DNA from 2 places in the Paenibacillus sp. FSL K6-0108 genome. Region 1 is predicted to be linked to the other one. Evidence: riboswitches for the same ligand, from Rfam matches in the RefSeq annotation. Region 1 holds a riboswitch; the other holds the start of a gene.

Region 1 (16,155 bases):
TAGCCCTTTGTTCCCGGCGACATGGCTGTACATTTCGCCACCGATTGCAGTCGGTCTTGGGGCTGTTCTCTACAATGAGCATGTAAGCTGGGTTACGTGGGTCGGCGTTGTGCTGATTGTTTCAGGTTTGCTGGCGATGAATGAGAAAGTGATGGGCTGGTTGAGAAAAAGAAAACGTACCGGTCCATTGGTCCAGGCCTCCAAAACTGTGGTAAAGTAGGTGAAGCGTAATTCAGCACAGGAATAGGCGAAGAACCATTCTGAACAGGCAGAGACTTGGGCCAACTTTACTGTTTGCAGGAGTATGATGAGAAATACATTAATGTAAGAAATTAAATATCTCGGGCTACGTCATCGCAAGATGTCGTAATCTGGGATTTTTTCGTTCAGGCTAGGTAAAGTAGAGTGTGAATGAGATAGGTATTAAAGAAAATGAACTCAAATATTATACTGCGAAGATAGCAGTATAGGTACAATGGATGTAATAACATCCGATATTATTTTGTATGCCAATGCATTTGAAGTAAATAGGCGCTCAGCGTCCCAGCGGGCAGCAACTTTCGCAAAGGTTGAATCAAAATCATATTTCACTTTTTTAACTGTAGAATTAAAATGTTCCTGCTGCCAATATTGCTTTGCGGATTGCTTGCTCCTTAATTCTTTTTGCTTGATCTGGCCCCTCACTGATCCCTTCAATAAAAATAGCCTGAACGTCATCAATCCCCTGTAATTTCATAACAGAATGGATATAACTGTGACTGTATTCAACATTTTCAAACTTTCCGTGTGAAAGAACTGTTCCTGAAGCTTGAATGTGCATTACTTTTTTCCCTTGCTGAGTTCCAATCAGTCCGGACAAACCGCGAAGCCCATTGTCTGCTCGCTTAATAGTTCCACCTATAATCGTAACTGCATCGATGTAGTCTTTCAGCACAGAAGGAAAAGAATAATTCCATACAGGGTTTACTATAATAATTTTATCCGCATCCATGAACTGTTTCAGTATCTCACGCAGCCGTACTGCTTTTTGTTTGGTCTCTTCGTTTAATGCTTCAAAAGTTGGTCCACTTAGTGGTTGTCCCCAATGGCTTAGAATATCAGCATCAATTCTTGGAAGATCCATGCGGTATAGATCCAAATGTATTACTTCATCCCCAGAGTTAAGCGCCTGGTAGGTCTCAATAAATTGTTTGCCGACCGATAAACTGTAGGTATCCTCTTTCATAGGATGTGCAGTAATGTACAGTACAGTTGCCATAAAAGATCCACTCCTTGATTTTGATAGTATTAAATGACGATGCTAGTGACCAAGCGTTTTGATTCATACGCGACACAGACAACAAAATAAAATAAACGTTTAACCTGATTTGCTGAATATTAGAATCTTTAATACATCATTCAGCCGATCTCGCAACACTCGAATGAAAGAGTTTCACGAACGCAAAAGAGCTTAAGGACAACCTCATAAAGGATCAGAAACCCGAAGTCTCATTCAAGACTTGGGTTTCTGATCAATCTGAGTAGCCTTTAGGACTACTCTTTATTTACTAATATTAAACCAACCTGGCATTGCTTGAACTACATTCCAAAGTTTTTCTGGAATATTAAGCTGGTCGGATTTCGAAACGTTCAATTCAGAATCTATCTCGGCTTCACGTCCATTTGCGACCTTTTCAACCCAGTTAGGATCCATAATTAACGCATGCCCAATGGCGACTAGCTGCAATCCTAATTCCGCAGCTTGAAGAGCATCATCCGGTGTTAGTATTGAACCAGCAGCCATCACAGGTACCTTACCGTTCGCTCTTTCAATAATTAATTCAAGCCGTGTTTTTTCATCTTGACTATCTACTGGTTTTGAAGACACATTATCTAATGAAGCATGAATATAATCTAAATCCTGTTCAACAAGGAAATCAATTAATTCATACGTGTCTTTCATACGTAATCCGTCCACTTTGTGGGATTCTTCAGGGGAAAGGCGGTAACCAATCATAAATGGTTTTGCAGCATGTTTTTCAATGACATTTTTGATTTCGTTAATAATCGCCAATGGAAAACGCAAGCGATTTTCAAGTGATCCTCCCCATTGGTCCGTCCGTTGATTTGTCGCTGGCGACCAAAAATTCTGAATTAAAAATCCATGTGCCCCATGAATTTCGACGCCATCAAATCCGGCTTCAATCGCTCGTCTTGTTGTATCTCCAAAAGCACGTACAATCGACAAAATCTCCTCATGTGATAGTTCTCTTGTTTCTGGAGTTGAACCTAAATTAGTAATTTCGGGTTGCAATGCACTCGCACTAACTGCATCCAATTCGGGCAAAGCTTTATTGCCAGCATGAAAAATCTGTAGGATCGCAGGAGAGCCTCCACTTTTCGCTGCTTCAGCTAATTTTCGTAAACTTGGAGTAAATTCATCATTGTATCCGGCGAATTCATTCGTAAAACCCTGTCCATTCGGTGTAACATGAGTACACCCTGTAATGACGAGTCCTACTCCATTCACTCTTTGTTTGTAATACTTTACTTCGTCATCCGAAATGGTAAGATCGTCATTACTTGACCAGGTTGTCATAGGTGCCATAACAATTCTATTCTTCATTGTTATTCCACTTCTGAATGTGAAGGATTCAAATAACCTACTATATTTTTGATTCATTTCTTTAACCTCGCTATCATATTTTCTTTTCTATTTCAGTGTAATTGGTTACTGTTACGTTAAGTCAAGGACTTATTTTTATATGATTATATACAGAATTGTTGTGTTGTCATTCTCTTTATGATATATATTTAGTTACAGTAACTGTAACTAAAGGTGGGACAAATAGATGTTGTATTCAATGACATATGTAGTGGAGAATTTAAATGTATCTGCAAAGACACTTCGATTTTATGAAGAGCAGGGGATATTACCGAATATATCTCGTGACGAAAAAGGTCGTAGAGTGTATAACCAACAACAAATAGATTGGATTTCTTTTATTCGTTGTCTCAAAGAGACAGGAATGCCTCTTTCAAAAATCAAGGATTACAAGGAATTTTATGAATTGGGAAATAGCACCTATTTGCAAAGAGAAGAAATGTTGATGCAGCATAAATTGGAAGTTCAGAAGAAAATTGAGGAAAGTCAAAGACATTTGGAAGAAATAAACTATAAACTAGCCATGTATGAACTTCAGAAAGAAGAAGTTATGAAAAACCCCAACTATAACTTTAAATGTCACGGTCACGGCCTGGAGATTAAGACGGTGAATTAATGTACTTAACTCAACTTTCGGTGCGACCAAGCTTAGGTTGTGCAGATCGATTCTATGAGGCATTAATCAAGCTAATGGCCAAATTCGATCTGCAAATCGCAGAAAAGAAGGCGAAAATCTTGGAGTTTGGACTTATCGCCAAAGAAAATCGGAAAGCCTTCATTGGATGGTCGATAGAATAGCGAGCCACTCGTTTTTCTTGGAGTGTTGGCAGTTCGGAAACCAACGGTGGGGCAGAACACAGTGCCTCTTTCCAGCGTTTGTAGCCCAGGAAGGAACGTTTGTCGATTCCGGATGTATGCCGGTAAGAACAAAAAAGTAAGCTGTATGCGGAGGAACGCACATAGTCAAAGCTAGAAGAACAGCCCTGCACAGCGAGCTATCGCTGACAGGGCTGTTTGTTTGTATTGTCCATAATACATGTATAAAAGTAAAATGATTTGCTGAAATTCTTACTCCGCGTTCAGCACAAACTTCTCAATAACCTGCTTCACGCCGTCTTCGTTATTGCTCGCGGTAATGTAATCTGCCAGCTCTTTCAGAGCAGGGATCGCATTTCCCATCGCTACACCAAGACCAGCAACTTCCAGCATCTCATGGTCATTCCAGGAATCCCCGATGGCAATGCACTCGCTTAATTGGTGACCGAAGTGATCAGCCAGGAAGGTTAATGCATGGCCTTTCGTTCCCTCGCGGTGCATAATCTCAAGGAAGTATGGCTTGGACTTGGTAATGTGTACTTCAGGTCCGAGCAGTTCGCGCAGAGCAACCGCAACCTCGTCGAGGTAATCCGGCTCATCAATGATGAGCAGCTTCGGTGTTTTTTGCTCAATCACTTTGATGAAATCCGGTTCGATATGGTACTGAGTACCATTCAGTTTGGCGTAGTCACGCAGCTTGTCGTTTTCTTCACGAGCATACAGCTTGTCGTCAATGTACGTTTGCAGGTGCAGATTATGCTCCAGGCAGTAGTCGTACAATTTACGGGAAGCGTCCTGTGGAACGTAGCGCTCGTAAAGTACCTTTTCGTCCAGCAAGTTTTTTACCAAAGCGCCTTGATACGTAATGATGGGTACGTTCAGCTTCGTTTGGCGAGCGAGTGCTTGGGCAGAAGCATAAGCACGTCCAGTTGCCAGTGTTACGACCACACCATGAGCTACCGCTTGTTCCAGGGCAGTCTGTGTTGCAGGCGTTACTTCCTTGTTATCGTTGATTAGGGTATCATCAATGTCGATTGCGATTAATTTGTAGGTCATCTGTGTTTCTCTCCTTTTTTATCTGTATCTATAACAACGAACGAATAGATAAGCATTACACGAGACCACTCCGACTGCAGATTCATCTTTCGATCGCTGTTATCCCCGGATTTTTTTGAATTCATTCCCCATAGGGGGAAATCCGGGGATAGCATATGCTTCCGATGCAGCTTTCTTGCAGAAAGCTTTTAGGCGAACGCTTCGCTTCTTCAGATTGATTCTGCCTTCTCCGTTAACGTGTAATTCTGGAATTCGTTCTAAAATTATACTCACATCTAAATTTTATTCTTCAAGGAAAATGAGGCCAATAAAGTCCTCCAGCTCCAAATTGCCGAAGTAATGTTTTACATCCAGACCCTCAAGTGCAGTACGCACCTCAGCTTCCTCATAACGCTTGCCACGCAGCATGTCTTCGATATCCGCTACATCGCCTACGCCGAAGAAGTCACCAAAGATTTTGATATCTTCAATGCGTCCATCTTTGATATTCATGCGCAGATCAATGATCCCGACAGGGAATTTACGTGTATGCTTCACATTGCTTTCCGGTGAAAGCCCGTAGTTCCAGTCCCAATTGTTATAACGCTCGGCAGAGATCTCGTTGATCTTGTCCCAGTCTTTCTCTGTGAGTTCATATTGAGGAACGTCTTGCGGCTCCATGCGGAAAATGTGACGGAGCAGCTCGTCCCGGAATTGTTCAATGGTCAGATTGCTGTCAATCAGATCACGAATATTCGCAACACGGCTGCGCACGGATTTGGTGCTCTTGGACTTGAACTTCTCCGGATTAACATTGAGTGAAGCCTGGACGTGGTCGAGGTTCAGGTTAAACATCAATGTGCCGTGACTGAACATGCGGCCGCGCGTAGAGAATTGGGCGTTGCCCGAAATTTTCTTCTCTCCGACTTGCAGATCGTTCCGTCCCGTCAGTTCGGCATTAACCCCAAGCTCTTGCAAGGCTTCCACCACAGGCTGCGTGAATTTGCGGAAGTTATGGAAGGATTGTCCGTCATCCTTGGTAATAAAGCTGAAATTGAGGTTGCCCAGATCGTGATAAACGGCTCCGCCCCCCGAAAGACGACGTACGACTTGAACACCGTTATCCTGAACATACTCAATGTTGATCTCTTCAATGGTATTTTGATGTTTTCCAATAATAATGGACGGGCGGTTGATGTAAAACAGCAAATAACTGTCATCCATCGGCAGATGTTTCAGAATGTATTCCTCAATGGCGAGGTTTACAGAAGGATCTGTAATGCCCTGGTTATCAACAAACAGCATGGTCATTCCTCCATTAATGTATGTGAGGGATGTATATCCCTTATGTAGTGATGCTTTACGGAATCGAAATTCCTTCTCTATTGTAAACGAATTGTCGAAAGGACACAAAGGAATTGAAACCGCAAAGGGCTTGAATAGCCAAAACAGGATTGACCCCTGCCTGCCACGACATCCATAATAAAAGGGACATGCAGAAAGGATGACGGACAGGATGACCGGATTAATTGAAGTTTTCGGACATGGCGGTGACGTGGAGACTGCCGCGGCTCGTTTTGGAGGGAATCCAGCGGATTTCCTCGATTTTAGCGCAAACATTAATCCTCTGGGTCCCCCGCGGGAAGTGCTGGAGGCTCTGGAGCAAGGGTTGCATACGGTACTTCGTTACCCTGATCCGGGCCATCGGGCGTTCAAAATGCTGCTTAGTGACCGACTGGGTTTAACCCCGAATTACATATCTGTGGGCAACGGGGCAGCGGAAAGCATGGCTCTAATCTTACTTGGTCTCGCGCCGCGTAGAGTAGGTACGGTAGAACCCGGTTTTTCAGAGTACAGTGCATTATCCAGACAATTTGGAGCAGAAGTCCACCATGTTCAAGGACGGGAAGAGCTGGACTGGCGAGCAGAACCGGAAGATATTGAGAAGCTGATGGAGCAGGTGGACCTGCTTTTCCTTGGACAGCCCAACAACCCCAATGGGGTTCAGTATCCGATGGACGTTCTGCAACGGCTTGCGCTTAAAGCAGAGAAAACAGGCACGATATTGGTAGTCGATGAGGCATTTATCGATTTTATTCCTGAATCACAGCGCCAATCGCTTGCGCCCAGATTGAAAGAGTATCCGCAGGTGATCATCATTCGCTCGATGACCAAGTTTTATGCGATTCCAGGCCTGCGTCTGGGTTATGCCATGGGTCGTCCCGAACTGATTCGTGCCATGACAGAGAAACAGGTTACTTGGAGTGTGAATGGGCTGGCGCTGATTGCAGGAGAAGCCTGTCTGCGCAGTGGGGAAAATTTTGAACAGGAGACATTGGCACTGGTGTCCTACGAGCGGGAGAGATTAAAGGCAGGGCTGGAGGTTATGGGATGTAAGGTGACGCGAGGGGAAGCGAACTTTATATTGGCAGCTCTGCCAGAGCCGTGGACTGCGACATCCATGCAGGCTGCTCTCGGTGAACGAGGTATACTGATCCGAAGCTGCGCGATGTATCCCGGACTCGGGGAACGACATGTACGTTTTGCGGTCAAGGATGCGGAGGCTAACGGTCGTTTGCTAGAGACAATGAAAAATGTAATTGAGCCTGACCCGACAAATGGATTAGAGGCAGGGGGACAGAACGATGGCACTGCCATTCTATAACGCTTATAAACAATGCGCCGATGTACAAATAGAACATAACGATTATTACTCTTCTGTGTGGCCGGGGTTAAGGATCTCCGCACATGAACGGCATATTAAAGCATCCAGCCCCTACCTTGTAACAGCACTTTCCAGCGCCGTGTATGGGGGAGGCAAGATTGAACTGGATCGCATATTCAACATCTATGTGGACAGACATTATCGTTGTGACGATCCACCCCGTGATATTGCTGACCTGTTGAGTGAATGGCAGGAGCAAGAAGATCAATGCGCGGGGCTTTTGACTGCGGTTCGATTGGAGCACACAGCCATCCAGGAATACAAAAGCGATGAGTTCGGATTACTCTGTTGTACAACAGCAGGGGTATCCAATGCTGCGCGTGCAGGTTCTGCAAGAACCGTGTTCGATGCTGCGGGGAATAAGATGAGCAATGGGGCGGTGTTCCAGAAAATCGGGCAGGATTCTCCTTCAATCTATACTCCCGGTACGATCAATATCATGTTGTGGATGAACGGGCATATGACCGCTGGAGCGATGGTGAACGCCATTCAGACTGCGGTAGAAGCGAAGGCCGCTGCGTTAGCTGATTTCGGTGTGCTGGATTCGGAAAATGGTCTGACTGCAACTGGAACAACAACGGATGCTATCGTTCTCGCTGTAAGTCAGACTGAAGAAAATAAACCGCTCATCAGTTACGCCGGAACGGCTACGGTCATGGGTGCAGCGATCGGCAGGCTGGTGTATGACACGATAACGGAAAGCCTGCAAGCCGCGCAGGAGTGGAAAGAGAGGACTCACAAGCAATGACATCTCTGCTGAATCAATGGGTCTCCTGGCCAATCTGGACGGGAATGGCCGGAGCTTGGATTATTATAGGGGCATACATACTGGATCGCTGCATCGGAGATCCACGCTGGATTCCTCATCCGGTGATTGGCATGGGAAAGGCCATCTCTGCACTCGAGCGGGCGATAAGGCCGCGGGTGGACTCGAACCAGGCTCTCAAAAGGGCAGGCGTTTTATTTCCCCTTTTGATTGCGGGGGGTTCTTTTGCACTGACTTGGGGATTAATCTATGTGCTGGGTCTTATTCATCCGGCTGTTGCGGTTGTGGCAGAAGTGGTGCTGATCGCAACCACCATAGCCTCGAAAGGTTTGAAGGATGCAGGCATGGAAGTTTATCGCCATCTGAGTCGACAGGACTGGCCTGCGGCAAGACGTTCACTGGGTATGATTGTAGGACGCGATACGGCTCATCTGGATGAACCGGAGATTGTGAGAGGAACGGTGGAGACTGTGGCGGAGAATATCGTGGATGCCATCGTCTCTCCACTGTTCTATGCCCTGATTGGCGGTGCACCACTTGCCATGGCCTATCGGGCCGTGAATACACTGGATTCCATGGTGGGTTATAAAAATGAAAAATACCTTCATCTCGGCTGGGCGTCTGCCCGTCTGGATGATTGGGCCAACTGGATTCCCGCACGGCTTACCGCCTTGCTGTTGATTATGGGAGCCTGGTTCATGAAGCTGGATGCCAGGGGAGCAGCACGCATGGTGTCCCGGGATGCACGACTTCACCCAAGCCCCAATAGCGGCTTTCCCGAGTCGGCGGTGGCCGGAGCGCTGGGTATAAGACTTGGCGGACATAACGTGTATCACGGCGTAGCTTCATTTCGCGCTTATATGGGCGAGCCGACACGTCCCATGCAGGCAGAAGATATCGTGCGAACAACAAGACTTATGTTTTGGTCGGCAGGTTCTTTTGTTTTATTATGTGGGTTGGTCACCTTAGGGATATGGACTGCTGGAGGGGCACTACTATGGAGATAGATGCTGGACATGTTGGCTGCATGCAAAGCCGCGAGATTATGTTGATACGTCATGGTACTACTGCGTGGAACTTGGAAAAAAGATATCTTGGGCATACGGACATCGGACTGCTGCCTGAAGCAAAGCAGGAGCTGTCTTCGCTGCGTGAGCAATTCAGTAATATAACATGTGAAGTCCTGTACTGCAGTGATCTGCTGCGTTGTCAGCAAACACTCACACACATTGCGCCGTCCCGAATGGGACAGGCCAAGTTTGATCCCCGACTCAGGGAGATCGATTTTGGTCAGTGGGAGGGGTTGACCTACGATCAGCTCAAGGACAATCCGCAGTACCGAGAATGGATCGATGCGCCGCAGGAGGTAACACCGCCAAAGGGCGAGCCTTGGAAGGCATTTGCCGAGCGGGTTGATTCATTTATGGAAGAGAACCTGATGTCCTTTTCACCAATATTGCACTTTCCCAGCATAAACGTGCCAAAGGTAGCTGTGATTACGCATGGCGGTGTTATCCGTTATATGGTGTCACGTCTCATTCCGAATCAGGGATTCTGGGATACACAGGTGGTACCAGGACAAGCGATAAAGATTCGCTTGGATGGCGATGGGAAGAGCTGGGTGGGAAGCAGATTGACTTTTCCGTAAATCGGGTTGTAAGGATGTACAATATAACCTATAATCACAACAGAAGTGTGACTTAGCAAGCGCATCTTTGGATGGAGGCCAATAAGCTCTACCGAGGATGCAGGATGCTCACTTGAATGGTTAAACAATATTAGCGACCAAGGGTCCCGCGTGCATGCAGCAATGTTCCATGGGTTCATATGAGGCCATGAACGGCAAACGGGTGAAATAGGGAAGCCGGTGTAAATCCGGCACGGTCCCGCCACTGTAAATCAGGATGAATTCCTGTAAGTCAGGTTACCTGCCCTGGACGTTTTAAACCGGTGTTCCTTCGAGGAAAGGACAGCGTTTCGGGCAGTTCTCTGTGCGTGTATAGCTTCAAGCTGACCATGCACAGATCGCCACATGCGAGACGTCATCCCTGATCCTTACCCAAGGATTGGGGATTTTATTTTTTCATATAAGATGAACCGAATATTACACGAGAACGAAGAGTGCAGAACCAATCTGAAGAAACGAAGTGTTCGCCTAAAAGCTTTCTGAAAGAAAGCTGCATCGGAAGCATACGCTTATAACCGGATTTTTCCCTTTTCAAAAAAGGGGATCAAAAAAATCTGGGGATAACAGCGATCGGAAGATGGTACTGCAATCGTAGTGGCCTAGTGTAAAGTTTTATTGGTTCAACTTATATAGGAACACAAATTCAAGCGGAATTGGGACAGGAGCACTACTCACTAGAATGGATAGAGAAGGGGAGAATGAACACAATGAATTTCAAGACATGGAAAGGCGTAGCGTCACTGCTGAGCGCAGCGATGCTGGCACTGACGTTGGCCGGATGTGGTACAACAACAACGAACGAGGGTACAGGAACCTCACAATCTGCACAGGAGCAATCCCAGGAACAGGCGCAGACCGATCTCAAAACACAATATCCACTCACGGTTACAGATGCTACGGGTGAATCGTTTACGTTTGACAAAGCACCAGCCAAAATCGTATCCGTATCTCCGGCTGAAACGGAATCCCTGTTTGCACTCGGATTGGACGAGCAGATCGTTGGGGTATCCGACTATGACGATTATCCGGAAGCAGCAACAAAGAAACCAAAAATGGGCGGCATAACAAAGCCTAATGAAGAGTCTATCATTGCAGCTGAAGCAGATATCGTATTTACTGGTATCTCAATGAGCGAAGAGTCGGTGAAGAAACTGCGCGATCTGGGCATTACCATTTTCAAAACAGATCCGAAATCAGTGGATGATGTGATGAACAACATTGAAACATTTGGTAAAATCACGGATCATCAGGAAAAAGCACAGGAGATCATCACCCAAATGAAACAGGATGTGGCTGATGTAACTGAAGCAGTGAAGGCAGTTAAACCGGAAGAGAAGAAAAAAGTATACGTTGAGTTCTCCCCAGGCTGGACTGTGGGTAAAGGCGAATTCATGGATGAATTGATTACACTGGCCGGAGGTAACAACGTAGCTTCCGACTTGACTGGCTGGAACCAGATTAATGAAGAGAACATTATCGCTTCCAATCCGGACGTCATTCTGTATGCGAACGATGTCATTGATGAAAATTCCAAAACATTGGATCAAATCATCAAAGCACGCAGCGGCTGGGATCAAATCACGGCTGTGAAAAACGATGCAGTCATCGGTCTGGATGCCAACCTGTTGAGCCGTCCGGGACCACGGGTAACCCAAGGTCTGAAAGAAGTAGCCAAAGCGATCTACCCTGATCTGTTCAAATGAGTAAAAAGCTGGCAGTGTACGGAACGGCCGGAATTGTGCTGCTTGTATTAACCGTGCTTATCTGCACGGGCATCGGTTCGGTTGCCCTGCCTGTCCGGGACATTGCGCGCATCCTGCTTCATCGCATTCCCTGGCTGGGCGATTGGATTATTCCTGACTGGAATACAGCAGCAGAACAGATCATATGGAAGGTCAGATTCCCACGTGTACTGCTTGCCGTGCTTGTAGGTGCATCGCTGGCGATTGCCGGAACTGGATTCCAGGGGGTTCTTCGTAACCCTCTGGCTGATCCGTTTACCCTGGGCGTATCGTCCGGTGCATCGGTAGGTGCGGCTTTTCTGATTTTTTTCGGATTGCAGTATGCGCTGATTGGAATCTGGACTCTGCCACTGGTCGCGTTTCTGACGGGAGTAGTCACATTGTGGTTTGTGCTTGCCCTCGCTCGTGAGGGACGTAAAATACCGACACACAGCCTGATTCTGGCTGGCGTGGTCATGCAAAGTTTCCTGGGGGCCGTAGTCTCCTTCCTGTCGACCATGTCGAAGCAGACAATCAATGAAATTATATACTGGACGATGGGAAGTCTGGCACTGCGTGGGTGGTCGTATACGGCCATCCTTTTCCCGTATTTTGTGCTGGGACTGGTTTTTCTCTGGAGCCGTGCGCGTTCGTTGAATGTGCTCGCCTTGGGGGAGCGACAGGCCGCGCATATCGGGGTTCAGGTGGATGGATTGAAGCTGTCAGTGTTAGCTGTGGGTACGCTGCTTACGGCAGGAGCTGTCTCCGTATCCGGTGTGATTGGCTTTGTCGGATTGGTTATTCCGCATATTCTACGGCTCATCGTCGGACCTGATTATCGCTTGCTGGTGCCTTTGTCGGCGATTGGGGGAGCCATCTTCATGGTCTGGGCAGATACGATTGCACGCTCATTGCTGGCTCCAACCGAAATTCCGCTTGGTGTGGTTACGGCTTTTGTTGGAGCGCCATTCTTTGCGTATCTGCTGCACCGGAACAAAAAGCTGCGGAAGGGGATGATGCCATGAATACATTCATGAAAACAGACCTTACGGAGATCAGGCCTATGATTACGGTCACGGGAGCAGGTAAAATGTATGGTAACCATCGTGCTCTGCATGCGGTGGACTGGCAAGTCACAGCGGGTGAATGGTGGGGCGTTGTTGGTCCAAACGGCAGTGGAAAATCGACGCTGCTTCAGCTGCTTGCCGGAACCGAACAGCCGAACGCAGGCAGCATACAGATTGATGGACGCGACATTTCCTCATACACCCGTAAAGATCTGTCGCGTATGATTGCGGTTTTGCAGCAGGATGGTTTGCCGGCCATCTCTTATCCCGTAAGGGATGTTGTCGAGATGGGGCGTTACCCTTACCAGAACTGGCTTGGAAAAGAAACGTCGAATGGAGCAGCGGTAGTGGACCGGGTCCTGGAGGAGCTGGGTTTGAGTGACATGGCCGAACGGCCTTTGGATGCACTTAGTGGCGGACAACGGCAGCGGGTGGCGCTTGCCAAAGTCATGGCTCAGGAACCCAGGCTATTATTGCTGGACGAGCCAACCACTTTTCTCGATATCAAATATCAATTGCAATTCATGGAGTTATTATCGACGTGGCGTCAAAAAAATCATATTACGATTGTGGCGGTGCTGCATGATCTGAACCTGGCCGCGCAATTTTGCGATCACATTCTGGCACTGCGTGAAGGGACTTGTGTGGGCAGTGGCACACCTCATTCGTTGATGACGGAAGAGAACATTCGGGAGATCTTCCGGGTGAGCCCGGCCATGGTGAATCATCCCGACAATGGATTGCCCCAGCTGTTGCTAAGACGAGAGAAATAATGAATGAAGTGGGGCGCCCCCCATATTTTGATAAAGGAAGTGCTGGCTGTATGAATAATGAACAGGTGTTGGAACAGTTAATTGGTCGGATCGAAGGTCTACATGAGGAAGTTGCGGCGGAAGCTTCCGCACATGTGGATGCATTGACGAAGCCACCCGGCAGTCTGGGCAAGCTTGAACAGCTGGTTATTCGTCTGGCGGGGATCACTGGTGAGGCTCGACCTTGCTTTGATCGAAGAGCTGTCATCGTTATGGCTGCGGATCATGGGGTGGTTGAAGAAGGGATCAGCGCTTTTCCAGCTGAGGTAACGCCGCAAATGGTCCTGAATTTTCTAGCAGGGGGAGCGGCTGTTAATGTGCTTGCGCGTCACGCTGGAGCTCATGTGATTTGTGTGGATATCGGCGTGAATGCCGATTTAGAGCATCCGGACCTGGTCTCCCGCAAAGTGCGAAAAGGTACAGCCAACATGGTGAAAGGTGCTGCAATGACCCGGGGCGAAGCGATTCAGGCCATTCTTGCAGGAGCTGAAGTGGTCTCCACCGAGGTAGCGAAGGGAACGCAGTTGTTTGTGACTGGAGAGATGGGGATCGGCAATACAACCGCAAGTGCGGCGGTGATGTGTGCATTAACCGGAACAGCACCCGCTTCAGCGGTTGGTCGGGGAACTGGCGTGGATGATGTCGGTTTGCAGCGTAAAGCCGCAGTGGTCAGCCAAGCCCTCAGCGTAAATGCTCCGGATGCAGACGATGCACTCGATGTGCTGTGCAAAGTGGGCGGACTGGAGATTGCCGGACTGACAGGCGTGATTCTCGCTGCTGCTGCAAACGGATGTCCTGTTGTTGTGGATGGATTTATCTCCACTGCTGCCGCGTTGATTGCAAGTCAGCTTGCTCCGCTCAGTACTGAATACATGATTGCCTCCCACACATCGCATGAAAGTGGACATGCAGCGTTACTGCGTGAGCTTGGTCTGAAGCCCATGCTGGATTTGGACATGCGACTGGGTGAAGGCACAGGAGGCGTGCTTAGTCTTCATTTGATTGATGCGTCATGCCGCATTCTGAACGAGATGGCGACATTTGCAAGTGCTGGCGTGTCTGATGGCACAACGGAGATTCAACCTACGGAGTCTATATCAGCTTCTGCTGATTCATCGGTACAAGGAGAGGTATCCCCATGAGTGTACTTGTGACGGGCGGGGCGCGAAGTGGCAAAAGTTCGTTTGCCGAGCGTCTCTGTATGCAGCGATCCTCTGAGGCTTGGTATGTCGCTACGGCGCAGGCTTATGATGACGAGATGCGCGAGCGGATACGTCTGCATCAGAGCCAGCGGGATGAAGCAGGATATCTGTGGCACACGGTGGAGGAACCGCTGGCATTGCCTGAATTAATTACACGAATGGGAGAGTCCCATACAGGTACGTCTGCACCCACCATATTGGTAGATTGTCTGACACTTTGGCTCAGCAATGTACTGTTAGCGCATGAACATGAGCCGGTGCAGGTGCTGAACGATCATATGGACGCGCTGGTAGCAGCTATCCAGTCGTATCCGGGTCTGCTCGTGCTTGTCACCAATGAAGTAGGGGACGGAATTGTGCCGGAGTATGCCTTGGGTAGAAGATATCGGGATTTGGCGGGTATTCTCAATCAGCGGATTGCTGCGATTTGCCGCGAAGTGTTTCTGGTGACAGTGGGCATTGCCATTGAACTGAAAAGCAGGGAGTATCGTTTATGAGTAAAGGCGATTTGGAACAAAAACATGCGGCTGCGGCCGCTTTTCAATTTCTGTCCCGGTTCCCGGTAAAAATGCAGCTTGATTTCGTTCCGCCATTACTGCGGGAGAGTGTGGTGTATTACCCGCTGGTTGGTGCGGTCATCGGATTGTGCGTCTGGTTGGGCGGAGCCGTGACAGGTGCGCTTCTTCCGTCGTTTCCGGCGGCGGTATTAACCTTGACGTTATGGGTATGGCTAACCGGAGGTCTTCATCTGGATGGTTGGATGGATACGGCAGATGGTCTGCTCAGTTATCGCACCCGTGAGCGAATGCTGGAGATTATGAAAGACAGTCGTGTGGGGGCCATGGGCGTGATCGCTTGTGTCCTGCTGTTGATGATGAAAGCGTCATTAATTGCTGACTTTATCGCACGTGGCAACTGGGCTTACGGCGCTCTGCTCATCCTGCCGATGATCTGGAGCCGATGGTTCATGGTATATGCCATGGCGAATTGGCCGAATGCCCGTAAGGACGATGGACTGGCTGTCCTGTTCAAGGGATTGGGAGAGCGGAGAGAGGTCCAGCGTGCACGCAGCTCTGCCATCGGGCTAACCATTCTGGCAGGAGTTATCACGTTGGCAGCGGTATGGATCTTCCAGCCGGATACAGTCATGTTTCAGGTACAGGCGATGGAGAATGGTTTGGGGACGTTACCATGGTGGCTATACCCTCTTACAGCGATCATTGCGGTGCCATTGGCTGGTTATGTGATTGGAAGATTCGTTGCCGGGCGGATCAGCGAAAGGCTGGGTGGACTTACAGGGGACACATATGGAGCCATGAATGAGCTGCTTGAGGCCGCACTGCTAACGGTACTTAGTCTGTTACAGGGATTCTTTTTGATATAACGCTGAGCGTGGAGGTGAGGGAACATGGAAGATACGTTTGTACAAACGTCCGAACAAACGGCGGCGGTATTAATGCTGCAAGGGACGGCATCGGATGTGGGGAAAAGCGTAATTACGACGGCCTTATGCCGAATATTCAAACAGGATGGCTTCAGGCCGGCACCGTTCAAATCACAGAATATGGCGCTGAATTCTTACGTGACGGAAGATGGCAAGGAAATCGGAAGAGCCCAGGGGGCGCAAGCCGAGGCGTGCGGTATAGAAGCGACGACGGATATGAATCCGATCCTGATCAA
Region 2 (16,155 bases), 2.4 Mb from region 1:
CACGGTTGCTGTAACCAACACTGAACCTGTCCGTGTTGAATCTATGGCATACTGAATGACATGTGCCAATAGTTGTCCGATCTTGATTTCATCCCCGACGTAAACCTGAGATACATTCAGATCAAGGTTCAGTCCCAGTTCAATATTTTTGCTCAGCGCCAATCCCGCATAGAGATAAACAGTATTCTCAATCGTCGCTACCAGATCAAATGGATCATCGTGTACAACCGTTTTGCCTGCATCATTGACGTTAAAACTCATCATGTTATTCAGCAGGGAGAGCAAAAGATTACCGCTGGATTCAATCATATTCACATATTCTCTCTGCTCTTCCGACATATCCGGTGTACGCATCAGGTCCGTTAATCCCAGAATGCCATTCAGTGGATTACGAATCTCGTGGCTCATCAGCGACAGCATCTGCGTCTTGGTCATCGCCTCAGACTCCGCACGTTCCTTCTCTGCCTGCAATTGCGCTTGTAATTGCTCCGAATCACTCAGCTTCTGTTCCTGAACTTGAAGCGTATCTTCCAGATCCACAACATATCCTAGAAAAACGGCCATGGCTTGCAATGTTTTCATATCCGTTTCACTTATCACATAATCAGGATCATCCATCAGACAGATCGTACCGAACGTATCCCCGGACCTCCGCATGATGGGAATCCCCACAAAGAAACGATTGCCCAGTCCGCTTGTTACGTCCATTGATTTTGTAAGAGGGTGTTCACATGTATCCGTGATGATCAGACTGCTGCCCTTATCTCTCAATACCAAGCTGCAATATGAAGCTTCAAATGGAAGTTCACTACCTTTGGCGATCAACTCTTCCTCGCGGTTAAAAGCCTCGATAATAACATTGGTCACGCCATCATTCGTGGCAACGAAGATGGTGTTCACCTTTAAGATTCCGCTTAATACGTCAACAATATGAGACGCGGCTTCCTGTATATTTTCATAGAAGCCCCTTGTAATGCTTACCGTTTCCATGACTCACCCCTCTTGTCTTAGCTGCATTTCTAATCCGTATTCCACAGTATGATTCAATCGATTAACGAGGGTTCAAATATCGAAACAGCTGTCACAAACTATTCATATATGAAGTTTTCTATCCTTTTTTTCAAGCATCGTCAACTGAACTTGCACGGTAAATAGAAATTATACGCTTACCCTCCAGCTTTGAAAACCTTTATCATTCAGGGCTACAAATCATGACAGTTGACCAGCTTCTCTCATGTGATCATTATCACACCTAAATAACAATATATAGTTTATAAATGGATAAAGAAACTCTACATGTAGTGTTCAATGAATGGACATTATCCCATACATTTTCAATTTCATTATTTAGGAGGAACCTGACATGAACATGCTTGAGTATGCCTCTCCACCGGCATCCGATCTGCTATCAGACCTGGGAAGACGAATTATCGGCGCGGAAGACGCCGATACCCTGAGGGAGAATGCCAATTTGAACGGAGACTCATTTAGCGGCAAGATGAGCAGGCTCGGTTCGGAGACCGCCAAGTGGCATGCTCTGCGTCATGTGCTGCCGAAGGAGCTCGCTGCAGCTGTGGAGAACGGAGATCTGTATGTACACGATCTGGATCAGTATGCTCTTGGAACGACCAACTGTATCTTTATCCCGTTTGACCGATTGCTGGCCTCTGGATTCAACACTGGCAACGGTTCGGTTCGTACACCACAGACGATCATGTCAGCCATGGCACTGGTCGCCATTATTTTTCAATCCCAGCAGAACAGCCAATACGGCGGGGTATCCGCCAATAAAATCGACTGGGATCTCGCACCTTATGTGAAGCGTTCGTTTCGTAAGCATTACCGGAAAGGGCAGCGACTTTTTGGGGAAAATGCACAGATTGAGGATGAACAGCTGCATTTGAATAGTGATGACGCGAAGGAGAAGTGTCCACGAGCCTTTGCCTTTGCCTGTGAAGAAACGGAACTGGAGACCGGACAGGCTGCGGAGTCTCTGATCCATAATCTGAACACCATGAGCAGTCGTGCTGGCGGACAGATTCCTTTCACTTCGTTGAACTACGGACTGTGTACTTCATCCGAAGGCCGGCTCGTGTCCCGCTCGCTTCTGGAAGCGACCATTCGTGGACTCGGCAACGGGGAGACGCCCGTGTTTCCACAACATATTTTCCAGTGCAAGCAAGGCATTAACCAATCTGAGGGAGATCCGAATTACGATCTGTTCCGGCTCGCTGTGACCTGCTCCTCACGGCGCATGTATCCGAATTTTGTCAATGTGGATGCCTCCTTCAACCTGCCCTATTATCGACCGGAAGATCCGGATACAATCATTGCCACGATGGGATGTCGTACACGTACACTGGCAGATCGCTTCGGACGCAATCGTCAGAGCGGTAAAGGGAACCTTTCCTTTAATACCATTAATCTGGTCAAGCTCGGCATTCGATATGGGATCTGCCAAGGAGCAAGAGCCATCGCAGACCGGGCTGGCTTCTATAAGGCGCTGGAAACCGTCATGCACAATGCTACGGATGGACTGCTGCACCGATATCGAATTCAGACGAACCAGCCTGCCAAAGCGTCGGACTTCATGATGCGGGAAGGGGTATGGGAAGGCGGTGAACAATTGGCTCCAAATGAAACGGTGGCCGACCTGTTGAAGCATGGTACGTTATCCCTTGGTTTTATCGGGCTTGCTGAATGTATGACCGCTCTCTATGGCCGTCACCATGGACAAGATCTGCATGTACACCGAGAAGCCTTGAACATCATTCGTACAATGAGAGAGTTCTGCGACCGGATGAGTGAGCAGCATAACCTGAATATCACCTTGTTTGCTACGCCTGCTGAGGGCCTATCCGGCAAATTCACCAAGATTGATATGGAGAGATACGGCAGCATTGCAGGGGTCAACGACCGGGAATACTACACTAATTCATTTCACATTCCGGTCTATCACCCCCTTCCTGCCTATCGCAAGATTGAATTGGAAGCTCCCTTCCACTCCTTATGTAATGCCGGAGCGATCTCTTACGTCGAACTCGACGGGAATGTAAGGGCCAATACATCAGCTTTCCAACGGATTGTGCAATACGCGCTGGCCCAGGACATCGGGTATTTCTCCATTAATCATCCGATCGACCGCTGTCCGTCCTGTGGCTATGAGGGTGTCATTGGAGATGTATGTCCAGGATGTGATGCTCATGAAAACCATGTGCATTTCCAGCGGCTGCGCCGGGTGACAGGCTATCTGACCGGGGACTATAAGGTTCGCTTCAATGCGGCGAAGCAGGCCGAAGTGAGAGACCGGGTGAAGCATCGGTGAATCTGTACGGTTATATCCCGGAATCGGTGAATGAGGGGCCTGGCCTGCGTGCCGTGTTGTTCATCAGTGGATGCCGACATGCCTGTCCGGGCTGCTTCAGCCCGGACTCCTGGAGCTTCCGTGCAGGTGAACCATTCACGCAGGAGCGGCAGCGGCAGATTTTGCATGAAGTGACCTCCCATCCCTTGCTGGAAGGGGTTACGTTATGCGGAGGTGATCCTTTTTTCTCTGCTGCGGAGTGTGCATCCTGGGTTCGGCAGCTTCGAGCTGCTCGGCCTGATCTGACGGTATGGGCCTACACGGGGTTTGTATACGAGGAGCTGATTACAGAACCGTCGCGTGCCGAGTTATCCCGGCTATGTGACGTCATAATTGATGGGCCTTATATCGCAGCTGAGCGTGATGTGTCTCTTCCTTTTCGGGGCAGTCGTAATCAGCGCATCATTGATGTGGAAGCAACGAGGGCTGGTCAGACAATCGTTACCTTGCAGTTGGATGCAGGGTAACGTTTTTTATTTGAGGAGAATCAAGCACAACGTGTGATGATGGATATTCAGTTCATTTAGTTCATTTTGAAGAGTCATTTTAAGGAGTCAAATCTGTTAATAAACCAAGGTTTCAACTGACTCTATTTCATTTCCGATCGGATTAATGATATATGTTGCAAGCCAATAGGTTATCGTCTATGATTGGTAGCATAAGAGCAAGTATACGACGATTGCATCATTATATAATCTATCATCTATGCTTGGTCACTCAATTTCATAGCCGGAGATGTGTACGCACATTTCTGCACACGGAAACAGGTGCCGACTGCGCTTCATGCGTAGTCAGGCTTAAAAGGGAAGCACGGTGCAAATCCGTCGCGGTCCCGCCACTGTAAACGGGGAGTCTGTACATAAACAATCCACTGGTGTATCCACCGGGAAGGACATGTTCAAGACCATGATCCGTAAGCCAGGAGACCTGCCTGTTTCGACAGCATCGCATGACCTACGGAAGATAGGGAGGTGTTAGAGCAGCCGCTAAAATGACTTATAGCAGGTGTTCTTTCCCATTCTATCTTTGTGCACAGTCGTCATTCATGATGCCTGTCTCTCGGGGTACGGAATCGGAAGGAACGCCTTTTTTTGATGCTTTCAAATGAAACACAACACCGTAGCTTCAACCTGAATGATGAGTTCACCATTATAATGAGGAGGAATTTTACATGTCGCAATCACAGCAACAACAGGCACGAGTTCTGACAGGCAACCTCGGTTACCCCCGCATCGGTGCGGGACGTGAATGGAAGAAAGCACTGGAGTCTTTCTGGGCTGGCCGAATCGATGAATCCGCGCTTCATCAGGAACTGACCACTCTTCGGTTGCAGGATCTGAAGAAACAGCAGGCACAGCAGCTCGATCTGATTCCTGTGGGCGACTTCTCCTACTATGACCATATTCTCGATGTATCGGCGATGTTTGGCGTCGTCCCTGAGCGCTTTAACCATACAGGCGGACCGGTATCCGTATCTACCTATTACGCTATGGCCCGGGGTAATGACCAGGCAACGGCCTGTGAGATGACCAAATGGCTAAACACCAACTATCACTACATCGTACCCGAGATTCATAATGATACTGCATTTGCATTGCTTGAAAATAAACCCCTTGCCGCCTATCGCGAAGCGAAGCAGGAGCTTGGGCTGGAGGGTAAACCCGTCGTTGTCGGACCATACTCGTATGTACGGTTCGCCAAAGGCTATGACGCGGAACGCTTCGCCGAGATCGTTACACGCCTCGTTCCGGTATACGCCCAGCTTCTGTCCGAGCTTCAGGCAGAAGGTGTACAGTGGGTACAGATCGACGAGCCAGCTCTGACGCTGGCGGTCTCTTACGAGGATGAAGCCTTGCTGCAGCAGGTGTATGCTGCCTTGGCACAAGCAGCACCGGAATTGAAGCTGCTGCTTCAAACGTACTTCGAATCGGTGGAAGCTTATCCGGTCGTGACAGCACTGCCTGTTGCCGGAATTGGCCTGGACCTGGTCCACGGCTATGAAGGCAACCTGGCCAGCCTGCGGGAGCATGGCTTCCCGCAGGATAAATGGTTGGGCGCCGGTGTCATCGACGGGCGCAACATCTGGCGCGCCGATCTCGCAGAGACGGCGAAGCTGCTGGAGCAGGTGACTGAATTCGCTGCCGAAGGCAAGCTGATCATTCAGCCTTCCTGCAGCCTGCTGCATGTACCGGTTACTGCCGCTCAGGAGAGCGCGCTTGATCCGGTACTGCGCAATGCCCTGGCCTTTGCCGATGAGAAGCTGGAGGAAATTGCGACGCTCGGCACGTTGTTGTCCGGCGGTGCGAAGCAGGCGGACCCGGCAGCGGCTGTGGCTGAAGCTAGCCGCCGCGTGGAGGCGAGCACCGAAGCGGTGCGCCTGCTGAGCGAGTCCGAATCACGGACACGCCTGAGCGGTTCGCCTGCTGGGGTGCACGCTGACGAGCAGCTGCTTCGCAGCGCGTCATTCCAGGAGCGGCGCGAATTGCAGCAGCAAAAATGGTCGCTCCCGCTGCTGCCCACGACAACCATTGGCAGCTTCCCGCAAACGGCAGACGTGCGTAAGGCACGTGCCCTCTTCCGCAAAGGCGAATGGAACGCGGAGCAGTATGACGCCTATGTGCGCGAGCAAATTCAGGAGTGGATCACCATTCAGGAGGAAATTGGTCTGGATGTGCTTGTGCACGGTGAGTTTGAACGTACCGATATGGTCGAATTTTTCGGTGAGAAGCTGACCGGATTCGCCTTCACCAAAAACGGCTGGGTACAATCCTACGGCTCACGCTGCGTGAAACCACCTGTCATTTACGGAGATGTGCTGTTCAATGAACCGATGACGGTGAAAGAAACGGCGTATGCCCAGACACTGACCAGCAAACCGGTGAAAGGCATGCTCACAGGTCCGGTAACCATTCTGAACTGGTCCTTTGTCCGCTCGGATATTCCGCGCAGCGAAGTATCCTACCAGATTGCTCGCGCCATTCGGGACGAGGTTGAAGCGCTGGAGCAAGCAGGCATTGAGATGATTCAGGTGGATGAGCCGGCTCTGCGTGAAGGACTGCCGCTCAAACGAAGCAAGTGGGATGAGTACCTGCAATGGGCCGTGGAATCCTTCCGTTTGGCTACTGCAACCGTAAAACCGACAACGCAGGTGCATACCCACATGTGCTACTGCGAGTTCGATGATATTATTGAAGCCATCAGCGACCTGGATGCAGATGTAATCTCGATTGAAACATCCCGCAGCCATGGGGAACTGGTAGGCAGCTTCGAGCAGAATACGTATGACAAAGGCATCGGACTCGGTGTATACGACATTCACAGTCCGCGTGTTCCAGGCAAGGACGAGATGTTGAATATGATCGAGCGCGCACTTCAAGTGCTGCCAGCAGATCTGTTCTGGGTGAATCCTGACTGCGGACTGAAAACACGTGGTAAAGCCGAAGTCGTTGATGCATTGAGCATCATGGTTGACGCTGCCCGTACGGCAAGAGAACGAGTAACGGCAGACTCCTCCATCTAAACGAAGCTTGTGCATGCAGACAAAAGCCTCCGAATTCCTTCGGAGGCTTTTGTCATTTACGATCATTCTATTTGTTTATTCTGGCAATATCTTTTTATCTGACTTAACGAATCTCGAAATGGCTGACACGTACTCCTGCGGACAACACGAGGTATACATCCTGTTGACCCGATACGCCTTGCAGGTCTGCCTTAACCGTGGCCCACTGCTGTGCCTCGCCCTGTGTCAGTTCCACGTGTCCTGCCAGTGTACCGTCAGGTGCGCCCAGTCGAACTTCCAATACCGCATTTGCCTGTTCTGCCGATACACGAGCTTCAAGCGCTGCTGCCCCGCTGCCCAGATCCGCATCTTTGAAGGCAATCCATCCCTGCTCCCCAATCACACGGACAGAAGTTCCGCCTTCCTTGCTCTCATCCAGATCCACACCGAAGTATGCATCGTAATTCTCAGCACGAGTAGCTACACCCAGATTACGTGCAGGAATAGTCTCGCCTTGTACGGTCAGGTCAGCAACAAGCTGAACATCGGCAGAAGATTTGCCCACCATAATGGAGTAGGTGCCGCTTTCGACCACATAACGATCACGGGTTACATCCCAGATCGCCAGTTCCTGAACGGGCAGTGTGAAGCTGACTTTTACTGTAGCTCCAGCTTCAATATGAAGACGACGGAAACCTTTTAATGTTTTGAGCGGACGTTTCACACGTGACTGTCCGGCGCGCACGTACAACTGCACAACCTCATCACTGGCGATCGTTCCTGTATTTGTCACGTCCACATGCACAGTAACGGACTCATCCACTCCAGCCTGGGCAGGGTTAAGCTCCAAATTACTGTATTTAAACGATGCATACGTTAATCCATGTCCGAATGGGTACAGTACGTCACCTTCAAAATACTGATACGTACGTCCGGATTGAATGATATCATAATCTCTGATATCGGTCAGCTGATCTGCCGATTGTACCCATGTCATATTCAGGCGGCCTGCTGGCGCATAATCGCCATACAATACGTCAGCCACAGCGTTCCCCAACTCTTGTCCTGCATGCGATGTATACAATACAGCCGGGATGTTTTCCTGTACCCAGTTGGATGTGAACGGGTAACTTCCCACGATAACTACAACAGTATTTGGATTCGCTGCATATACGGCTTCAACCAGACGCTGCTGGGATTCAGCCAGATCCAGACCTGGACGGTCGATTTCTTCTTTACCATTCACAAGTGGATTGTTGCCGACAAATACAATCGCCGTCTCCGCTTCCTTCGCGGCCGCTACCGCTTCCTCCAATCCATTCACCACGATATCCTTTTTGAATGTTTCCGTAGCACCAAAGGATTTCAACTCTTCGGAGACGGCAAACGCATCGTTTCCGCCATTCGGTGCTGTTACGGTTTTGCCGTTCCAAGTCGTTAGCCCCACGCTTCCATCCTGCTGCGGCAACAGATGGAATACTTCCTTCACAAACCAGCCATATACTTCATCCGCCGATGCCGTAACCGTTTCTTCATCTGTTGTCAGATATTTGCCGTTGCTTGCTGCCTGCAGGGTATAGCTGCCAAAGCCCCAGTCACTCAGTGTAAATGTCTCGGCATCTCCTGAAGCAATGATGGATGATTTCTCATCTCCAGCCAGCCCGACAGCCTTGCCGCTTGCTGCGGAAGTAAGTGTAATGCGGTCATTACCATCCTTGAACGCAACTTTGTCGCTGCCTACTTTGCCGCTGATCGCTTCAAGCGGGGATACGCTATATGGCATGGTGCCTGCATACCAGTCACGATAGACTGTTCCGCCCAGTTGACCAATCACAGCCACTTTGCCGGATTTTGTTTTATCCAGCGGCAGTGTGCCTTGATCATTTTTGAGCAATACCACTTGTTCTCTCGCTGCTCTCAATGACAGAGCCTTCGCCTTTTCCGTCATCATCGCTTCTTCACCAATGGAAGCATACGGATTGCCCTCAGCCGGATCGAATTCTCCCAGACGGAAACGGACACGGAACGTATTAAACAACGCTAGATCAATGTCATCCATGGTGAGTGTGCCCTGCTCCAATCCTTCACGCAGCGCCTGCTTCGACAGCTCCGCATCATCGGTAATGCTGTCAATTCCGGCTTTGACGGATTCTACTGTACCTGGTGTGTGGGAATCATAGTATTTATGATCGTTCTTGATCCCCATGACGTCCCCTGCATCACTCACGATGAAGCCATCCATGCCCCATTCGCCCTTCACAATCTCGTTTACAAACGGATGCAGCAATGCCGGTGTACCATTAATCGAGTTGTACGCGGTCATCATGGACTGCGCGCCGCCCTCTTTAAACGGTTTCTCGAACGCCTTCAAATAATATTCACGCATGTTGCGTGGATCAATGCTCGATGAACCACTGCCGCGGTCCACTTCATTATTGTTTGCAAGGAAATGCTTCAACGTGGCAACCGCCTTGTAATACTTCGGATGGTCGCCCTGGATTCCCTTAACCAAAGCCGTTGTCAGCTCAGCAGTCAGTTCCGGGTCTTCACCATAAGCCTCTTCGTTCCGACCCCAACGCGGATCACGCTCCATATCAACCGTAGGTGCCCACAGCGTCAGACCGTTTACTGCTGGATTGCGTTTGTAAAATACACGTGCCTCGTCTCCGATCACGGAGCCGATTTCTTTCATCAGGTCCGCATCCCATGTACACGCCAGCCCTACCGGCTGCGGGAAGGAAGTCGCTTCGCCAAGCCAAGCCAGACCATGAGCTGCTTCTGTGCCGTGTTTGTATGCTGCGATACCCAGTCGTTCTACTGCGGGTTGGTATTGCAGCATGGATTCGATTTTCTCATCTTCCGACAGACGGGATACGAGGTCCTTTACACGTGTATCCAGTTCGAGCGTTGTATCCTGGAAGGGATATTTCGTTTGGTTGGTCATGATATGGAATCTCCTTTGGGTGTTCATTGATTTATTAGATTTATTCGGAATGATAGCGAATACATAACCAGCAAATAATTACGATGTAATCTTGATGTATCCGACCTCACAATTCGAAGATATAACCTTTTATAACAAGCAATTTACAGGCCATCGTTAACTCTTCTTTTTATTTACTAAAACGGTTTCGATAAAACTATCATATAGCATGTTTGCCAAAAAAAACAGGGGGGCTCCATAGGAAAATGTGAACTTTCCTCGGGAAAGTATGAGGACAACCGTTTTATTCTGGCACAGTATGGTAATCATGGATAGGAGTATAGGTATGACGTTCTTATTGAGCCAAGCATAGTCCTTAATGAAGGAGAATATTGAAGGAGGAAAATCGAGTGAGTGACCACCAACAGCCCTCCACGGGTTTGCCTTCCATTCCGGAATCGCTGTGGAGAGCAACAAATACATTCAATGAATATCCGAAACTGACAGAAGATACAACTGCCGATGTAGCCATTATTGGTGCAGGAATCGCGGGCATCACAACCGCCTATCTGCTGGCCCAGAAAGGTATGCGCGTGGTTGTGCTTGAAGCTGGAAAAATACTGGATGGCACAACCGGCCATACAACCGCCAAAATATCCGCGCAGCATGGCGTGATATTCGATGAATTGCTGCATCATTTTGGTGAGGAACAGGCCCGCATGTATTATGAAGGCAATGCGACAGCAGCCAAGTGGATACGCGATCTGGTGAAAGAGAAGAAGATCGATTGTCAGTGGGCTGAGGAAGATGCCTACGTCTATATTCAATCCGAGGAGAACCTCAAGAAGCTGGAAATTGAACTGACCGCCTATGGCAAGCTGGATATTCCGGGTCAATGGGTTGATCCCCTTCCTATCCCTGTCCCATCCAGGGCAGGCATTAAGATGCCGGGACAGGCTCGCTTTGATCCGCTTCGTTATCTACATTACCTACTGGAATCTGCAGTTAAGCAAGGTGTCCGCATTTACGAACATACAACGGTAACCGATGTAGAGGAAGACGCCTCGCTACATGTGCGAACATATGAGAACGGTCCATCCGTAACGGCCGAACATGTCGTTGTCGCCTCCCATTTTCCGGTTTACGACCCTGGGTTTTATTTTACAAGGCTGCACGCTGAACGTTCTTATGCTGTTGTTGTTGAGCCTCAGAAGCCGTTTACTGGTGGGATGTACCTCTCGGATGATGAACCCTATCGTTCACTTCGCACCGTGATCCATGAAGGCAAGGAACACATCCTGTTCGGAGGAGAAAATCACAAAACAGGACAAGGCATCTGTACGTTTGGTCACTATGAACATCTGGAGCGCTATGCGGCCGAAACATTTGGCATTCGCAACATTCCGTTTCGCTGGTCAGCCCAGGACCTGATTTCACTCGACAAGGTCCCTTACATTGGACCGATCACTGGCCGACATGAGCGTGTTTATGTAGCTACGGGTTTTGCCAAGTGGGGCATGACCACAGGAACGATGGCTGGACATATTCTTACGGATCGAATTACTGGACGGGACAACTCTTACGCAGCTGTATTCGATCCTGCAAGGTTCAAGGCAGATCCTGGAGTGAAAAACTTCATTGTAGAGAATGCCAATGTAGCCAAGGAACTAATTTCCGGCAAAGTGGGCATTATTCACAGAAACGTCGGAGAACTCAGTAACGATGAAGGGTCTGTTGTTCGCCATGACGGCAAACGGGCTGGCGCCTACAAAGATCCGAATGGCAAACTCTTTCTAGTGGACACTACCTGCACCCACTTGGGCTGTGAGGTGGAATGGAATAAAGGGGAACGCTCCTGGGATTGTCCATGCCATGGCTCACGCTACGACTATGCTGGCAAAGTCATTGAAGGCCCTGCCGTTGAAGACCTCAAGGTGTTGGAAGCACAGGAATAACAAAAGCTGCAGCGCCTATCGTTATACATCTTCATCCCATAGACCCGGATCGGAATCCGTCCTCAGACGGAAGCACCCGATCCGGGTTTTGCGTATGCTGATCTATAGATTGAGTTATAGAGATAAAGGAGTTAGTTCAACTTAGAGGTACATCGTGACAAGGAACTATTTTAAAATCACTACCTTGCATTAAATAGTACCGGATGCTATGATGAATTCATAACTACTGAACAATACACACTAGTGATTGGATAGAGCAATAAGGAGGAACCCAAGTGAATGCGAATATTCAATTCAAAAAAGGGGTGCTGGAGCTATGCGTGCTTGTTCTGATCAACCGCCAGGATCGTTATGGCTACGAACTGGCTCAGGCGATATCCCAACATATTGAAGTGGCGGAAGGTGCGCTGTATCCCCTTTTGCGAAGATTGGTCAATGACGGCTATTGTACAACTTACCTGCAGGAATCCAGTGAAGGTCCGCCGCGTAAATATTACAAATTGTCTGATACCGGCCGTGACTATATGAAGACCCTTACGAATGAATGGAATAGTTTTGTGCGCAGTGTCGCAAATCTTATAGAGGAAGGTACCCCCAATGAATAAACAACAATTCATGCAGGCAATGGAGGTTCATCTAAGACCGATGGACCCGCTGGAACGGGCAGAGTTGCTCGCTGATTATGAACAGCATTTTGAGATGGGATTAAGGGAAGGAAGACCGGAAGAAGAAATTGCCAGGGAACTGGGGCATCCGGTCGAGATTGCAAAAGAAGCACTCGGTTATCGGTATGATGCACAGACGCCAGGATCTGATCCGTTCTATGCACCAACATTTGAAGAAATGCGTCCGCAGCAAAGGGGAAATCGCGCTGCTCGCAACTTCTTCACGGCAATCGGACTTTTTTTCCTGAACATCATACTCGCGATTCCACTAGGGTTGACTCTGTGGTCGGTATGGCTCACGATTGCCAGTCTGTCGCTGCTGGTATTAGCCCCGGTCGCTGCTGCAGTGGATTTCTTATATCTCGACCATTTCGAGTATTCTGAATTGTTTGTTTCAATTGGAGTATTCGGGATAGGCATTCTATTCGCCCTTGCGACCAAATCGGTTTTTAAAGCCTTTAAGTTAATTACTCTTCAGTATATAAGATGGAATCAAAAGACGATGAAAGGAGATGTCTAATCATGAGCACCAAAAAATGGATCGCTCTAGCGATACTATGTATCGGCATCGGTTTGCTTGGAACCTCCATATACGGAGTTGAGTTCGGAGACCAAAGAGAGGACTACTCCAAACGTTGGGAATTCAAAAATGATGAGCTGCACAATATCATGATGAATGCCAACTTCAGTGCAGATGTTGAATTCATCGTAAGTCCCGATTCCAATGGCTACATTGAAGTGGATGGCAAGTGGGACCAGGCCACCATTGAAGCTTTTGAACAGGCCACGCTTTCGAATGGAACCTTTACGTTGTCTCAGAAGGAACGCATGCGTTTGCAATTTTTCACCCTTTACTGGAATGATCTACGGCAAAAGATTACGGTTGCTCTGCCAGAAGGACATCAGCTGGATGAAGTCAACATCGTCTCTTCTTCCAGTGATCTGGACCTGGAGGGTCTGCATGCCAATACCTTGGATATTAACAATACGTCTGGAAGTATCCATCTCCAGGACATTACAGTACCAACCATTCAACTGGATCTAACTTCAGGAGACATTAAAGCTGCGGCAATTGCGGGAGACATGGAAGTAAAACAAACTTCCGGAAGTTTCACGTTGAATGGCATAAATGGTGATGTGACTCGCAGTGTACAATCGGGAGATACCAAAATTACGCAATTGAACGGTGCGGCAGATGTTAAATTCACTTCCGGCAGTGTGAAGATCGAGCAAGAAGTTTCCGGTCCAATGGATGTATCGGGACAGTCAGGAGATATTTCCATACAAGCAGCGCCCGATTTTGACGGCATTTACGATGCACAGGCTACTTCGGGTGATGTAAATATACCTGATTCCCCAATGGTAAGCCGTGATGTCATCAAAGCCCGTACCACTTCCGGAAGCATAAAGATCAAACAATAATGTTAAGTCATAATGAAGCAAATATTCGAACTGTGGGTAATATAGTATAATTAAATGCTAGTCCAATTCTAAGGAGGAGTTACCCACATGGAACTTAAAAATAAAACGGCGGTCATCACTGGCGCCGGTAAAGGTATTGGCCGTGCCATTGCTGAAGCACTTGCCAAGGAAGGTGTACATCTCGGACTTATCGCTCGGACGGCCTCCGATCTGGAGGCTCTCCAGCAATCACTGAGCCAGGAATACGGTGTAAAAGTAACCAGTGCCATTGCTGATATCTCCGATCGCACCCAGGCTGAAGCAGCTGTGGCTGCGATTGAGATGGAGCTTGGTGCGGTAGATATTCTGATCAACAATGCAGGCATTGCAAGCTTCGGTACACTGCTGGACATGGACCCGGAAGAATGGGAACGCATCCTGCATGTTAATGTCATGGGTACATACTACGTAACTCGTGCTGTGCTGCCAAGCATGATCAAGGAAAGCAGCGGCAGCATTATCAATATCGCTTCCACCGCAGGCGAGCGTGGATTCGCTACCGGCTCTGCTTATTGTGCTTCCAAATTCGCGCTGCTCGGCATGACCGAATCCCTGATGCAGGAAGTTCGCAAATCCAATATCCGGGTTACGGCGCTAACACCAAGCACAGTGAACACGGAACTGGCAACGAATGCCGGACTGAAAGTTGGAGACGAAGACCGCATGATGCAAGCGGAAGATGTAGCTGAACTGGCTTTGGCGACGCTCAAGCTGTCGGATCGTGTATTTGTCAAAGCTGCTGGCATCTGGACAACTAATCCTCAGTAAGCAGAAGTAGTCGAACAGGAGACTGTGTCAGTTCGTCAGCAATAATAAAAGGACGATTCCCATCGTTATGTTCATCACTTTGGGAACCGTCCTTTTATGCATTCCATAAACGATCCAAATCCAGCTCCTTGGATACAGCGATCAGCACCACCGCGGGCTCCTCCCCAATATTGGTGACTTCATGAGGAACGATGGCATTCCAGCTGAACGAATCCCCCGCTTCCAGAATCTCTACATCCTCACACTGCTCTGCGCGAATTCGGCCTTGCAGAACCAGATGACTTTCTTCTCCGGCGTGCTTATTGACTCCTGTCGACGCACCCGCTGGCAGCTCCACAATGGACATGCGCATGGCTCCCTTGGCCGTTAGATGCTGTACCTTAATCTGCCCGCTTCCGGCAGTAGTCTCCTTGCGCTCATCCTTGCGCACCACATTCATCCGCTGCTCCGGTGACAACAGCAAGTATGGCAGTGGCACTTCCAGATAATCCGCGATACTTTCGAGCGTGGCGATGGACGGTGATGTTTTATTATTTTCCACGTTGCTGATAAACCCTTTGGACAGCCCCGTACCCTCACACAATTGCATAATGGTGATCTGTTTTTGTTTGCGGATCGTACGAATGGCTAGGCCAATATCCATATTGCAATCCTCCCCCTATGATCTGTATATCCAATACCCAACCTATTCTGCGTTAGGTTCATAAAAAACAATCCGGTTGCCAAACGGATCAATCACTGTCATTTCCCTTAGATTCCACGGCGTGTCGGTAATGCCCGGTCTGGAATGCTTGTACTTTTTCCGATTGAGCACCTCACATAATGCATCAAGCGCATCCGTTTCTATTCGTAAAGCTGCTCCAGGCGTACAATCGCCATGGTGTTCAGATAAGTGTAATTGAATGGAATCCAGAGATACCTGCATATATAACGGTAAATCTGGTTCAAACCGATGTTCCCAATCCAATCGAAAACCCAAATATTCCAGGTAGAACTCCTTCGCCTTGTTTTCATCAAAGATTCTCAGAATGGGCACGATTCCTTTAAGCATAATGATCACGTCCTTGGGAGTAATATAGATTACTTATACGGAACATATTTTCATAATACAAAAAAAATATTGACCCTACAATGGAATCATGATAGATTTTGTTCATAAATAAGAATATTAATTTCATATTAGTGAACTTTATTTCAATTACACATTTCTTAACAGGTGGTGATTGCATTGAGTTATTCATTGACTTACGAGGTCCGGCTTCCTTCCGATTACAATACAGAACAACAATATCCCGTTATCTTTGCCCTGCATGGCATGGGTTCGGATGAACAGGATATGCTTCGCTTAATGGAGCCTCTTCAATCCGATTTTATTATCATCGCAGTAAGAGGGCCCATTGTTCAGGGGAGCGGTTATGCCTATTTTCAAATTAAAAGCATTGGCAACCCTGTCCGCGAGCTGTTCGATGCCTCTGTTCAAGGACTACAACAGCTAATCGTTGATTTGTCCGCCAAATATG

What was found. Region 1 has a riboswitch for cobalamin ahead of MHB49_RS08260 (ABC transporter substrate-binding protein). Riboswitches for the same ligand answer to the same signal wherever they lie in the genome.
Region 2: it holds a riboswitch for cobalamin, as region 1 does, so the genes downstream of both, metE (5-methyltetrahydropteroyltriglutamate--homocysteine S-methyltransferase) here and MHB49_RS08260 (ABC transporter substrate-binding protein) in region 1, are expected to answer to the same signal.

What each region holds. Positions count from the first base shown of each region.
Region 1 covers NZ_CP150288.1:1,809,363-1,825,517, forward strand. Annotated here, with positions in the region: gene MHB49_RS08205 (DMT family transporter) at 1-220, shown strand, start outside; gene MHB49_RS08210 (FMN-dependent NADH-azoreductase) at 608-1,258, opposite strand; gene MHB49_RS08215 (NADH-dependent flavin oxidoreductase) at 1,541-2,662, opposite strand; gene MHB49_RS08220 (MerR family transcriptional regulator) at 2,832-3,260, shown strand; gene MHB49_RS08225 (hypothetical protein) at 3,281-3,442, shown strand; gene MHB49_RS08230 (Cof-type HAD-IIB family hydrolase) at 3,713-4,516, opposite strand; gene MHB49_RS08235 (lipoate--protein ligase) at 4,799-5,800, opposite strand; gene cobD (threonine-phosphate decarboxylase CobD) at 6,012-7,160, shown strand; gene MHB49_RS08245 (adenosylcobinamide amidohydrolase) at 7,141-7,968, shown strand; gene cbiB (adenosylcobinamide-phosphate synthase CbiB) at 8,013-8,993, shown strand; gene MHB49_RS08255 (histidine phosphatase family protein) at 8,984-9,634, shown strand; cobalamin riboswitch at 9,789-9,937, shown strand; gene MHB49_RS08260 (ABC transporter substrate-binding protein) at 10,372-11,376, shown strand; gene MHB49_RS08265 (FecCD family ABC transporter permease) at 11,373-12,419, shown strand; gene MHB49_RS08270 (ABC transporter ATP-binding protein) at 12,416-13,234, shown strand; gene cobT (nicotinate-nucleotide--dimethylbenzimidazole phosphoribosyltransferase) at 13,285-14,415, shown strand; gene cobU (bifunctional adenosylcobinamide kinase/adenosylcobinamide-phosphate guanylyltransferase) at 14,412-14,972, shown strand; gene cobS (adenosylcobinamide-GDP ribazoletransferase) at 14,969-15,859, shown strand; gene MHB49_RS08290 (cobyric acid synthase) at 15,884-16,155, shown strand, end outside.
Region 2 covers NZ_CP150288.1:7,024,006-7,040,160, forward strand. Annotated here, with positions in the region: gene MHB49_RS31870 (histidine kinase dimerization/phospho-acceptor domain-containing protein) at 1-990, opposite strand, end outside; gene MHB49_RS31875 (anaerobic ribonucleoside triphosphate reductase) at 1,364-3,325, shown strand; gene nrdG (anaerobic ribonucleoside-triphosphate reductase activating protein) at 3,322-3,831, shown strand; cobalamin riboswitch at 4,113-4,314, shown strand; gene metE (5-methyltetrahydropteroyltriglutamate--homocysteine S-methyltransferase) at 4,536-6,884, shown strand; gene MHB49_RS31890 (glycoside hydrolase family 3 C-terminal domain-containing protein) at 6,988-9,807, opposite strand; gene MHB49_RS31895 (FAD-dependent oxidoreductase) at 10,197-11,741, shown strand; gene MHB49_RS31900 (PadR family transcriptional regulator) at 12,017-12,346, shown strand; gene MHB49_RS31905 (HAAS signaling domain-containing protein) at 12,339-12,926, shown strand; gene MHB49_RS31910 (DUF4097 family beta strand repeat-containing protein) at 12,929-13,828, shown strand; gene MHB49_RS31915 (3-ketoacyl-ACP reductase) at 13,916-14,635, shown strand; gene MHB49_RS31920 (helix-turn-helix domain-containing protein) at 14,730-15,278, opposite strand; gene MHB49_RS31925 (glyoxalase superfamily protein) at 15,321-15,686, opposite strand; gene MHB49_RS31930 (alpha/beta hydrolase) at 15,864-16,155, shown strand, end outside.